3 regions of the Streptomyces sp. NPDC005863 genome follow, and region 3 is predicted to be linked to each of the others. Evidence: riboswitches for the same ligand, from Rfam matches in the RefSeq annotation. Region 3 holds a riboswitch; each other region holds the start of a gene.
The links. A riboswitch is a leader RNA that binds a small molecule or an ion and turns the genes downstream of it on or off. The one in region 3 is predicted to bind S-adenosylmethionine.

Region 1 (4,271 bases), on a different contig from region 3:
CACCGCCAGGTCCTGCCGCGAGGGGTAGGCGAAGGCGACGTGCACGACGCGTTCGCGCCACTCGGGGTGGGTGTCGAGGAGCTCGCGGTAGGCGTGCAGGCCGCGCACGATGTTCTTCGACAGCTCCGTCCGGTCCACCCGGACGATCAGCTTCCGGTCCTCCCCGTCCTGCGTACCCGCCTGCCCGCGCAGCGTCCGCATCCGCTCCTCGACGTCGTCCCGCCGCGAGCGCTCCCGCAGGAAGTCCGCGTCGGCGCCGAGCCCGTGCACCCCGATCCGGGTGCCCGATGTCCCGCCGACGACCCGCACACAGCACTCCGTGAACGCGTCCGCCCACCGCCCGGTGAGGAACCCCAGCCGGTCGGCGCCCAGCATCCCGCGCAGCACCTGCTCGGCCACGTCGTCCGGCAGCATCCGGAAGTAGTCGACGGGCGCCCACGGCGTGTGTGAGAAGTGGCCGATCCGCACGTCCTCCCGGAGCTCGCGGAGCATCCCCGGCACCAGCGTCAGGTGGTAGTCCTGCACCAGGACCGCCGCGCCCGGCGCCGCCTCCGCCGCCAGCGCCTCGGCGAAGGCCCGGTTGTACCTCTCGTACGCCGCCCACCGCGCGCGGAACTCCGGCCCGAAGACCGGCTCCAGCGGCGTCTGGTACAGCATGTGGTGGACGAACCACAGCACCGAGTTGGCGATGCCGTTGTACGCGTCCGCGTGGACGTCCGCGTCGATGTCCAGCATCCGTACGCCCGGCTCGCCGACGCCCCGCCGCACCGCCTCGCGGTCGCCGTCGCCGAGCGCCGCGCACACCCACAGCGCGTCCGCGTCGTCACCGATGGCGCTGAGCCCGGAGACCAGACCGCCGCCCCCGCGTTTCGCGGTCAGCTCCCCGTCCTCACCCACGGTGTACGAGACGGGGCCGCGGTTGGACGCGACGAGTACCTGCGCTGCTGCTGACGATCGTGCTGCTGCTGACGATGCGGACTCGGAGACCATGTGGCAAAACGTAGCCCGTGACGGGCTCGGGCAAACGTACGGACGGACTCCGCGTACGGCCTGGCCGGATGTGACGCCCTACGCCACGCGACGGTGCGCGTACTCCGCGATGCCCGTCATCGGAGGGCGCTCCTCCGTGTCGACCGGATACGTGCGCGGCACGAACCCGTCCGCCCCCCGCTCGAACTGCGTCAGCTCCGGCCGCAGGAGATGGCCGCGCGCCAGCCGCAGCTGCGCCGTCCGGTAGATCGCCGCCGCCATCCGCCCGAGCGCCTGCCCGTCCTGGTGCCGGTGCCTGCGCACCCCCACGTCCACCTGCGCCAGCGCGTCCAGACCCACCGTGTGCAGCGCGTCGACGAGCAGCCCCAGCTCCACGCCGTACCCCACGGGGAACGGCAGCCGCTCCAGGAGCGACCTGCGCGCCGCGTACTCGCCGCCCAGCGGCTGGACGAACCCCGCGAGCAGCGGCCAGTGCATGTTCAGGAGCGGGCGCGCCATCAGCTCCGTCACCCGGCCGCCCTGCCCCGCGGCCGACCCCAGCGGCCGGTCGTACATCGCCTTCACGAAGGCCACGTCCGGGTCGGTGAGCAGCGGGCCCACGATGCCCGAGACGAAGTCCGCGGAGAACTCCCGCAGATCCGCGTCGACGAACGCCACGACGTCCCCGCCCGTCACCAGGAGCGAGCGCCACAGCACCTCGCCCTTGCCGGGCACCGGAGTCAGGCGCGGCAGGATCTCGTCCCGGTGCACGACCCTGGCGCCCGCCGCCGACGCCACCTCGGCCGTACGGTCCGAGGAGCCGGAGTCGATCACCACGAGCTCGTCGACCAGCGGGACCTCCTCCATCAGTGCGCGGCGGATCTTGGTGACGATCTCGCCGACCGTTCCCTCCTCGTCGAGCGCGGGCAGTACGACGCTCACCGAGGTTCCTGACGCGCGTTTGGCGGCGACCAGGAGATCCAGCGGGCGGTCGGCGACGGACCAGGAACGCCTGCTCAGCCAGTGCTCGACCTCTTCCAGCACGGTCGCAGTCCTCCCATATGTGATCCATCTCGCGGTTCGGACGACTATCTCTAGGGTCCGGGGCTTCGGTTACAGTCTTGAACAACGCCGATGACCACCGCATGTCGGGGGTCCCGGGCGTCACACAATCGAATACCGCTCATCCAGAGGGGCAGAGGGATACGGCCCGTTGAAGCCCCGGCAACCCTCCAGCCGGTCTCGTACGCGATCAAGTGATCAGCGCCGCGAGGCTCCCGGCTAGGGAAGGTGCCAAATCCGTCTCGCGGCGAGATGCGTCGCGAGGAAGATGAGGAGAAAGGGCCTCGCCTCCATGGCTGTGCAGACTGTCGCCACCGAGAACACCACCACCTCCGTAGACCTCGGCCCCGCATCGGGACTCTCCTGCCGGGAATGCGGCACCACTTTCCCGCTCGGCCCGATCTTCGCCTGCGCCGAGTGTTTCGGCCCCCTCGAAGTCGCGTACGACCTGCCCCTCGGCGACCCGGAGTCCCTGCGCAAGCAGATCGAGGCGGGCCCCGCCAACATCTGGCGCTACGCCCCGCTGCTGCCCGTCCCCGCCGACGTGGCCGACAAGCCGAACCTGAACCCGGGCTGGACCAAGCTCGTCAAGGCCGACAACCTCGCCGCCGAACTCGGCGTCCAACAGGGCAAGTTGTTTGTCAAGGACGACTCCGGCAACCCCACGCACTCCTTCAAGGACCGCGTCGTCGCGCAGGCCCTCGAAGCGGCGCGCGCCTTCGGCTTCACCACCCTGTCCTGCTCCTCCACCGGCAACCTCGCGGGCGCCGTCGGCGCCGCCGCCGCCCGCGCCGGCTTCCGCTCCTGCGTGTTCATCCCGCACGACCTGGAGCAGGGCAAGGTCGTCATGGCCGCGGTCTACGGCGGCGAGCTCGTCGGCATCGAGGGCAACTACGACGACGTGAACCGCTTCTGCTCCGAGCTCATCGGCGACCCGCTGGGCGAGGGCTGGGGCTTCGTCAACGTCAACCTGCGGCCGTACTACGGCGAGGGCTCCAAGACCCTCGCGTACGAGATCTGCGAGCAGCTGGGCTGGGTCATCCCCGACCAGCTGGTCATCCCGATCGCCTCCGGATCGCAGCTCACGAAGATCGACAAGGGGCTGAAGGAGCTCATCGCGCTGGGCCTCGTCGAGGACAAGCCCTACAAGATCTTCGGCGCGCAGGCGGAGGGGTGCTCCCCGGTGTCGGCGGCCTTCAAGGCCGGCCATGACGTGGTCCGCCCGCAGAAGCCGAACACCATCGCCAAGTCGCTGGCCATCGGCAACCCGGCCGACGGGCCGTACGTGCTCGACATCGCGCGGCGTACGGGGGGTGCGGTGGAGGATGTGAACGACGAGCAGGTCGTCGAAGCGATCGAGCTGCTCGCCCGGAGCGAGGGGATCTTCGCGGAGACCGCGGGCGGGGTGACGGTGGGCGTCACGAAGAAGCTCGTCGAGGCGGGGCTCATCGATCCCTCCCTCACCACGGTGGTGTTGAACACCGGTGACGGGCTCAAGACGCTCGACGCGGTTGCCGAGAGGTCCCAGGCGACCGCCACGATCAAGCCGAACCTTGAGGCGTTTCGCTCCGCGGGGCTCGCCGGTTAGGCCGTAGCTTCCCTGCGGGCCGGCCGTGGCCGGTCGCGCAGTTCCCCGCGTCCCTGACGGGGCGCCCCCGCCCCCTGATATCCCCGAGGTGAAACCCATGAGCGTCAACGTCCGTATCCCCACCATTCTGCGTACCTACACCGGCGGCAAGGCCGAGGTCGCCGCCGAGGGGGCGAACCTCGGGGAGGTCATCGCCGACCTGGAGAAGAACCACACCGGCATCGCCGCCCGCGTCCTGGACGACCAGGGCAAGCTGCGCCGGTTCGTGAACGTGTACGTCAACGACGACGACGTCCGGTTCGAGCAGGGACTGGAGACCGCCACCCCGGACGGTGCGGGCGTCTCGATCATTCCGGCCGTCGCCGGCGGCTGATCCTTTTCTGCAAGAACCCTGCTTAACCCGAATTGCCCTCTCCGTCGGAGAAACGGAGGGGGCAATTCTGCATGGTTGAGCGCGGTACAGTTGGGAAGTGTGCTTCGCCGTTTGTGCCGAGCGCATATACGAAGTCGACCCGGAGTCGACAAGAAGCAGCCAATGCGCGCCGCCCATTTGAGCCCCATGTGGCTTTTGCCCGGCCCGACTTGCCCTGAATTACGGCAAATTCTCCGCATATTACCGATCGCGCGTGCCCAGAATTCTCGTCCGATTGAC
Region 2 (4,271 bases), on a different contig from region 3:
CGGTCGTCGCCTTCATCGTCACCAAGCGGATCTGCCTGGGTCTGCAGCGGCGCGACAAGGACAAGGTGCTGCACGGCCGCGAGTCGGGCATCATCAAGCGGCTGCCGCACGGTGAGTTCATCGAGATCCACGAGCCGCTCAGCCAGGACCAGCTGCACACGCTCACCGCGCACGAGCAGTACAAGCCGGTCGAGATCGGCCCGTCGGTCGACGAGAACGGCGTCGAGCGCAAGCTGTCCGGTTCGCAGAAGCTCCGGGCGAAGCTCTCCAAGGGCTACTACGGGGAGAACAACCAGATCCCCAAGCCCACCGCCGAGGAGTACAAGGAGATCACGAGCGGCCACGGCCACCACTGATCCACCCGAGCTCCGAAGCTCCGACCCCCGAGGTCGCCACGGCAAGAGCCCCGTCCAGTGCATGGACGGGGCTCTTCGCCGTCCCGGGGCTGGATAGGGTGGTGTCACCCCGGCGCGCCGGGGCGTTTCCCCACCCACCGGACAGACCAGGAGCAGCCATGAACGCTGTGACCCCCGCAGGAGGCGACACCGCGGCGGCCCGTTCCTGGCCCGGCGTGCTGAACGGTCTGCTCGACGGACGGGACCAGAGCGCCGACGACACCGCGTGGGCGATGGACCGCATCATGCGCGGCGAGGCCACCGACGCGCAGATCGCGGGCTTCGTGGTCGCGCTGCGCGCCAAGGGCGAGACCGTCGCGGAGATCTCCGGTCTGGTACGAGCGATGTACGCGCACGCCAACGTCATCGAGGTGCCGGGCCCGAGCGTCGACATCGTGGGCACCGGCGGCGACGGCGCCAAGACCGTCAACATCTCCACCATGTCCGCGATCGTCGTCGCGGGAACGGGCGCCAAGGTCGTCAAGCACGGCAACCGCGCCGCCTCCAGCGCGTCCGGCGCCTCCGACGTCCTGGGGAAGCTCGGCGTCAACCTGGACCTCACGCCCCGGCGGGTCGTCGAGGTCGCCGAGGAGGCCGGCATCACGTTCTGCTTCGCCGTGAAGTTCCACCCCGCGCTGCGGCACGTCGGCGCCGCCCGCAGCCAGCTGGGCATCAGGACGGTCTTCAACCTGCTCGGCCCGCTCACCAACCCCGCGCGGGTGCGGGCCCAGGCGGTCGGGGTCGCCGACCCGCGGATGGCGCCCGTCGTCGCCGGGGTCTTCGCCGAGCGCGGGCACTCCTCGCTCGTCTTCCGCGGCGACGACGGACTCGACGAGCTGACGACGACGTCGACGTCCCGGGTCTGGACCGTGCGGGACGGCGCCGTGCGCGAGGAGCCCTTCGACCCGCGGGACGTCGGGATCGACCTGGTGCCCGTCGAGGCGCTGCGGGGCGCCGACGCCTCGTACAACGCCGAGGTGGCGCGGCGCCTCCTGGACGGCGAGAGCGGGCCGGTGCGGGACGCGGTGCTGCTGAACTCCGCGGCGGCGCTCGTGGCCCTCACGCCGACCGACGAGCCGCTGGTGGAGCAGATCCGCGCCGGGATGGCCCGCGCGGCGCAGGCGATCGACTCCGGCGCCGCCAAGCGGGCCCTGGAGCGCTGGGTGTCGGCCAGCAACCGCTGAGCGGCCCCCTGTGTGACGCAAGGCGCAGTCCGGATTTTGGACTGCGCCTTGCGCGCCGAAGATCGTATGGCAGGATGCTGCACAGGTCATGAGTGACAGCGACTACGGCCCCGGCCCGCTGTCCGGCAACCCTCCGTCCGTGGCGGGGTGCCCCGGGTGAAGACCAGGTCGTACGCAGCAAGGCGTATGGCAAGCGCGGACCCCTGCAAACCCTGGGGTCCTGGTCCTCAAGGGAGCAGTCTCGTGAGCAAGCGAATGTGACAGGGCTTCACGCCCCGCCTCCGCACACCCTTCTTCACCTTTCTCCCGCGCCGTCGACATCGTTGTGGCGCGGTGAATTCGCCTGCCTCTCACGGGAGTTCGCCATGTCTGTTTCCGCCGTTGCCGTCGACGCCTCCGTCTGTGCCCCGCTGGCCGTGCTCGGCCGGGACGTCACCGTTCCGCTGGTCACCGGCGGCGAGGTGACGTACGCCGCGCTCGACTACGCGGCGAGCGCGCCGGCCCTGCAGCGGGTCTGGGACGACGTGGCCGCGTACGCGCCGTACTACGGCAGCGTGCACCGCGGCGCCGGCTACCTCTCGCAGCTCTCCACCGACCTCTTCGAGAACTCCCGCACCACCGTCGCCGACTTCCTCGGCTGCCGCGAGGGCGACCAGGTCGTCTTCACCCGCTCCACCACCGACTCGCTGAACCTGCTGGCAGCCGCCCTGCCCGCCGGCTGCGAGGTCTTCGTCTTCGAGACCGAGCACCACGCCTCGCTGCTGCCGTGGCGGGACGCCCGCGTCACCTACCTCGACGCGCCGCGCACCCCCGACGAGGCCGTCCACACCCTGGAGCGCGCCCTCGCCGACCGCGAGCCCTACGGCCCCGCCCTGGTCTGCGTGACCGGCGCCTCCAACGTCACCGGCGAGATCTGGCCGGTGCGCGAGCTGGCCGCCGCCGCCCACGCGCACGGCGCCCGCATCGTCCTGGACGCCGCGCAGCTCGCGCCCCACCACCCGGTCTCCATCGATGAGTTGGACGTGGACTGGGTCGCCTTCTCCGGTCACAAGCTGTACGCGCCGTTCGGTTCGGGTGTCCTCGCGGGCCGCTCCGACTGGCTGCGCGCCGCCGAGCCCTACCTCGCGGGCGGCGGCGCCTCGCGGAAGGTGGCGCGACGCCCCAAGGAAGCGGGCGGCGGCGTGGACGTGGAGTGGCACGACAGCGCGGCCCGGCACGAGGCCGGCTCGCCCAACGTCATCGGCGTCTACTCGATCGCCTCCGCCTGCAAGGCACTCACCGAGGCGGGCTTCGACGAGCTGGTCGCCCGTGAGCAGTACCTGATCGCGAAGGTGCGCGAGGGCCTCGCCGAGGTGCCGCAGGTGCGGGTCCTCTCGCTCTTCGGGGACGACGCGCCGCGCGTGGGCGTCATCTCCTTCGTCGTGGACGGCTGGAACAGCTCGCACTTCGCCGCCGCGCTCTCCGCGGAGTACGGGATCGGCGTACGGGACGGCCTGTTCTGCGCCCACCCGCTGGTGCGCACCCTGCTCGGCGGCGAGCCGGACGAGCCCGGCGAGTGCGGCGCCCCCGAGGCCGCGCCCGGCGAGAAGTCGCTGAACGCCATCCGGGTGAGCTTCGGCGCGGGCACCCCCGACGAGCACGTCGAGCGTTTCGTGCGCGCGGTCAAGGAACTGGTGGCGGACGGCGCCCGGTGGAACTACCGCACCGAGGACGGGCGTTGCGTCCCGGACACCGGCGCGGCCGCCTGACCGGACGGGAGCGGACGGGAGCGGACGGCGCCTAGGAGTCGAGGCCGATCGCGAAAGCGGCCTCCAGGTCGTGCTGCGAGTACGTGCGGAACGCCACGTGCGTGTCGGTCCCCTCGACGCCGGGGATCTTGCTGATCCGGCCGGGGATGACGTCCGCGAGGTCGTCGTGGCGCGGCACCCGCACCATCGCGATGAGGTCGTACGTGCCGGTGACGGAGAAGACCTCGCTCACGGAGTCGAGGGCGGCGATCGACTCGGCGATCTCCGGGATCCGGTCCACGCTGGTCTTGATGAGCACGATCGCGGTGATCACGGCTTGCAGTCTCCCTCGGTGGCCGGTGCGGTGGCCCTCACTCTAGTCGTCCACACCCGCCACCCCCACGCGCAGACGAAGCCCAGCGAGAAGCCCACCAGGTGCGCCAGATAGGCGACCCCCGTCCCCTTGCCGTCCTGCCCCGCGGCCAGCCACTGCAGCGTCACCCAGAACGGCAGCACCACCCACGCCGGGAAGCGCAGCGGCAGAAAGAAGAGGAACGGGAAGAGGCTGGTGACGCGCGCCCTGGGGAAGAGATACAGGCAGGCACCGAGGACGGCGGAGATCGCGCCGGAGGCTCCCACGAGCGTCTGGTCGGAGCCCGCGTGCGCGGCGGCGTAGGCGAGCAGGGCGAGATAACCGCAGCAGAGGTAGAAGCACGCGTACAGGAGGTGGCCCATGCGTTCCTCGACCATGACGCCGAACACGTACAGGAAGAGCATGTTCCCCAGCAGATGAAGCCAGCTTCCGTGCACGAAGAGAGCGGTGAACGGGCCGAGCGCGGCGCGCGGGGCACCGCTGAACAGTTCGACGGGTACCACCCCCCACTGCTCGAAGTAGGCCTGCTGGGCGCCGATCATCTCGTCGCCCCGGCCGTAGGAGGGGTTGAACCCGGACATCGGTGAGATCA
Region 3 (4,271 bases):
TCGGCGATCTGGCGCAAGGTCAGCTCCCGTACCCAGGTGCCGGTGCCCGCCGTGTGGCTGTCGGTGGGGCTCGCCGCGGTCATCGCGCTGCCCTCCCTGTACTCGACGACCGCGTACACGGCGGTGACCGCCATCAACGTCATCGGCATCACCCCCGCGTACGCCATCCCGATCTACCTGCGCCTTCGCGCGGGCGACCGCTTCCAGCCCGGTCCGTGGAACCTCGGCCGCTGGAGCAAGCCGGTCGGCTGGATCGCGGTGGTCTGGGTGGTGTTCGTGACGGTGCTGTTCTGCCTGCCGCAGGTCTCCCCGGTGACCGTCGACTCGATGAACTACGCGTCGATCGCGCTCGCCGCGGTGCTGCTCCTGGCCACCGTGTGGTGGTTCGTGGCGCGACGCTCCTACAGCACGCCGCAGGCGTACGGCTCGGACCGCGAGCAGGCCGAGGTCGCGGAGAACATCGTCTGAGTCACGGCCCCGGCCCGCTCCGCGGCGCGTCAGCGGCCGCCGGCCACCCGTACGACCGTGCCGGTCGCGTACGACGCGTCGTCCGAGAGCAGCCAGGAGACGGCCGCCGCGATCTCCGACGGCCGGCCCGAGCGCCCCAGCGGGATGCCCGCGGCGAGCTTCGCGGGGCGCTCGGGGTCGGCGTGGAACTCGGTCCAGATCACGCCGGGGGCAACGGCGTTGACGCGGATGCCGTCGCCCGCGACCTCCTTGGAGAGGCCGACCGTCAGCGTGTCGACGGCGCCCTTGGCCGCCGCGTAGTGGACGTACTCGCCGGGGGCGCCGAGGGTGGCCGCCGCGGACGAGATGTTCACGATCGCGCCGCCGCCGTTCGCCGTCAGGTCCCGCACCGCGCGCCGGGCGCAGAGCAGATAGCCGAGGACGTTCACTTCGAGCGCCCGGCGCATGCCCTCGGCGTCGGCCTCCGCGAGGGGCCCGACGGGGCCGCTCACGCCGGCGTTGTTGACCAGACCGGTGACCGGGCCGAGTTCGGCGGCGGCGGTGTCGAAGAGACGGTCGACGTCGGCCTCGTCGGCGGTGTCGACCTGGACGGTGACGCAGCGTCGTCCTGCCGCGCGGACCGCGTCGGCGGCCTCTTCGGCGGCTGCCTGATGGGAGCGGTAGCCGATGACGACGTCGTGGCCGTCCTCGGCGAGACGGGCGCTGACGGCCGCGCCGATACCGCGGCTGCCGCCGGTGACGACGGTGACGGGGTGGTGCTGCACGGGGGACCTCCGGCTCTGGGTGGCTGACTGTCGCGCCGCCCGGCCGCGGGGGTCGCCCGCGTCCGGATCACGCCGTCATCCTACGAAGCGGTGACCTTGACCGGTGGGCAGGGCGGGACGACCGGTGGGCAGGTCCGCGTCGAGCGGGATCAGGGTGGCGCGGCCGGTGCCGTGCCGCAGCCGCAGCAGATTGCGGCCGGGCTCCCACTGGACGACGCCGTGGTGGGCGCGCAGCTGGGCCCGCAGCCGTTCCGGGTCAAGGGTGCGCAGCGCGGCGGGGGCGCCCAGGGTGGGGCCGAGGAGGTGGAGCGGGATCAGACCGTCGTCGCGTACGTCGTACGAGGAGAGCAGTACGTCGACCCGCTCGGCGGGCTCGACCCGCTGGCCGTGCTCGACGTCGTCGGCCGTAGAGGTGGGAGTGGCGTGCTGGTGCGTCATGGTGCGCCTCCGGAGTCGTGGACCCCGGGTGTCGCCGACCCCGGTGATCCGCCGTTCCCCGTGCACGTCGCACGGGGCGGGTCGTCACCCGGGGCACCCGCGACGGAGCGGGGTGCCGTCCAGCGAGCCGGGGCTTGGCGCTGGAACTCGTGACCCGCACCGACCGTAACACGGTGCCGCGGAGGCCTGCCCGGGGTTATTCGTGCCCCCCGGGCCGGCCTCCGGGCGGTGCCTACGGAGCCTCGGCCGGGACGACCGCGTCCTCCGGGGCGGCCGCCTCCGCGGGCAGGCTGTCCATGAACGAGCTGACCGAGAAGACCGCGTTGCCGGGGCCCGCGGGACCGTAACCGGGGGGCGACGACAGGCCGTTGGACTCCATCGTGGCGCGGTAGGCCTCCAGGAGCCGCACGTGGTACTCCAGCGGGGCGCCCTGCGGGTTGGCCTTGCCGAGCGGCGTCGTGGGCTCGGGGCACCACGTGGTGAAGCGGGGCGTGATGCCGCGCGACATGAAGTACTGCAGGCCCTCGACGGTGGAGTCGATGGCCTCGTCGACCGTCTTGAAGCCGAACGGCTCCGCCATCTCCACGCCCGCGACGAAGTTGGGGATGACGTTGCGCGGCCCGAACACCTCGGCGGAGTCCAGGATGCGGCGGTGCCACTCGTCACGGCCGACGTAGCGCTCCTTGCCGGGGCAGTACCGCTCGAAGAGGTAGGGGTCCCACACCTCGTAGTTGGGGTGGTAGATCCGCACGCCGTAGTCGTGGAAGCGCTGCACGTCCGCCTTGGGCAGCGCCTGGGCGACGACCTTGCCGATCCAGCGGCCCGGGAAGCGCTCCTCGATGGCCTTCGCGTACTGGCCGTAGAAGTCGGCCTCGTCCTTGCCCTGGAGCCGCGTGGTGATGGCGCCGCCGGTGAGGGTGTACGCGGTGGACGACTTGTTCGTGTCGTACTTGTCGATGATGGCGAGGGCTTCGAGGACCTCGTCCATCGGCTTCACGCCCGTGTAGGGGCGGCCCGCCGCCTTCTGCTGGCGCCAGTTGTGGTTGATGTCGCAGTACTGGCACTCCTCCTTGGCGCCGAAGTACTGGCAGACCCGGAAGACCGTCAGGTAGATGAGGTAGCCCCACTGGATGGTGGGCGCCACCTCCATCACGGACTTGCCGTTCTCCAGCGTGTGCCGGTAGTAGTCCGGCATCGGCGGCAGGCCGACGTCGGAGATGCGGGCGCCGTCCAGGTAGAGGCCGAGCACGCCGTGGTCGTCGGCGGCCACGCGGTAGGGCGAGGACGGGTTCACGCGGACCGAGACGACGGTGCGGCGCAGCTCGTAGGGGCCGCCGGTGAGGACGATCTCCTCGGGCGGGCGGCGCAGGGCCGCGGCGCCCAGTTCGGGGAGCGTGCCGTGGTCGAAGGAGAAGATGAAGTACGACTTCGGCTTGACCTCGCCGCCTTCGTTGTCGCTCAGCGCCGACTCGTCGAAGGCGATGCCGCCGCGCAGCAGATCCTCCTTGATGACGGCTTCCCGCGGCACGTGCGGGAACCGCTCCATGAGTGACTCGATGAGCTCGGTACGGCTCTCGCTGCGGCTTGGCATGGGCCGGGCACCTCGGATCCTGTCGGTCGATCTGTCCCGTCCACGCTAATACCCGGCCGTTCCGTTCGGGATCGGGCTCCGGTCGTAGGGCGGCCGCGCCGCGCGGCTATGCTTTCAAGAGTTTCGCCAGAACGCGGTCGAGCGCCTCGATGTCCTCGTCCGGCAGCCCGAGGAGCGCGTCGGGCGGTGTGGTGAGGATCGCGGTGGCGCGGGCGGCCGCGGCCCGGCCCTCCTCGGTGAGGTGGACCAGTTTGGACCGGCGGTCGTCGGGGTTGGTGATGCGTTCGGCGAGGCCGCGGCGGACCAGGTCGTCGACGATGACGGTGGTGTAGGGCGGGTCGCTGCCCAGCCGCTCGGTCAGGTCCCGCAGCGTGATCGGGTCGCCGGTGAGGCGGCGCAGCGCCCTGATGCGGCTGAAGCTCATGCCGAGGCTCTCGGCCACCGCCTTGCGGCGGTTGTGCCGGTCGAGCACCAGGGTGTTCAGGCCCTGCCAGACGCGGGTCGCCGTCCTGAGGGTCGCGTCGTCGGCAGCCGGCTCGGTGTCGTGTGCGCGCTCCATCAGGCCTTCACTGTCTCCTTCGTCCCCTCCGCGTCCTCGGCGGCGAGCGTCCGCGCGGTGCGCCGGGCCGTTTCCCTGGCCCAGCGGCCGGAGGTGAGCGTACCCGTGACCAGCACGGCGGCGCCGCAGCCCGCGATGATCCACCAGGCCGTGCGGCCCGCGTCGGTGAAGCCCGCCGCGCCCGCGTGCACCCCGCCGGCCATGAGGGCGCCGATGACGGCGACGCCGAGGGACTGGCCGACCTGGCGGCTGGTGGAGGCCACGGCGGCGGCGAGGCCCGCCTGCGAGCGGGGCATCCCCGATACGGCGGTGTTGGTGATCGGAGCGTTGACCAGGCCGAATCCGGTGCCGAAGAGCAGATACGCGACGACGAGCAGCGCCGTCGGCATGTGCGTGGAGTAGGTGAGGGCCTGCAGTACGGCGCTGGCGCACAGCGCGGCGCCCGCGAGCA

Region 1: linked by a shared signal. The riboswitch ahead of thrC (threonine synthase) and the one ahead of ACFYO9_RS07980 (hypothetical protein) in region 3 are both predicted to bind S-adenosylmethionine.
Region 2: linked by a shared signal. The riboswitch ahead of ACFYO9_RS13295 (aminotransferase class V-fold PLP-dependent enzyme) and the one ahead of ACFYO9_RS07980 (hypothetical protein) in region 3 are both predicted to bind S-adenosylmethionine.

The regions. Positions count from the first base shown of each region.
Region 1 covers NZ_JBIAII010000016.1:147,974-152,244, forward strand. Annotated here, with positions in the region: gene ACFYO9_RS36515 (trehalose-6-phosphate synthase) at 1-990, opposite strand, end outside; gene ACFYO9_RS36520 (glucosyl-3-phosphoglycerate synthase) at 1,069-2,013, opposite strand; SAM riboswitch class I at 2,150-2,306, shown strand; gene thrC (threonine synthase) at 2,324-3,619, shown strand; gene ACFYO9_RS36530 (MoaD/ThiS family protein) at 3,717-3,992, shown strand.
Region 2 covers NZ_JBIAII010000003.1:198,918-203,188, reverse strand. Annotated here, with positions in the region: gene ACFYO9_RS13305 (cytochrome bc complex cytochrome b subunit) at 1-356, shown strand, start outside; gene trpD (anthranilate phosphoribosyltransferase) at 515-1,579, shown strand; SAM riboswitch class IV at 1,664-1,781, shown strand; gene ACFYO9_RS13295 (aminotransferase class V-fold PLP-dependent enzyme) at 1,945-3,327, shown strand; gene ACFYO9_RS13290 (Lrp/AsnC family transcriptional regulator) at 3,359-3,640, opposite strand; gene ACFYO9_RS13285 (rhomboid family intramembrane serine protease) at 3,637-4,271, opposite strand, start outside.
Region 3 covers NZ_JBIAII010000002.1:373,726-377,996, forward strand. Annotated here, with positions in the region: gene ACFYO9_RS07970 (amino acid permease) at 1-468, shown strand, start outside; gene ACFYO9_RS07975 (SDR family oxidoreductase) at 498-1,232, opposite strand; gene ACFYO9_RS07980 (hypothetical protein) at 1,308-1,670, opposite strand; SAM riboswitch class IV at 1,716-1,825, opposite strand; gene ACFYO9_RS07985 (radical SAM protein) at 1,903-3,261, opposite strand; gene ACFYO9_RS07990 (MarR family transcriptional regulator) at 3,368-3,820, opposite strand; gene ACFYO9_RS07995 (MFS transporter) at 3,820-4,271, opposite strand, start outside.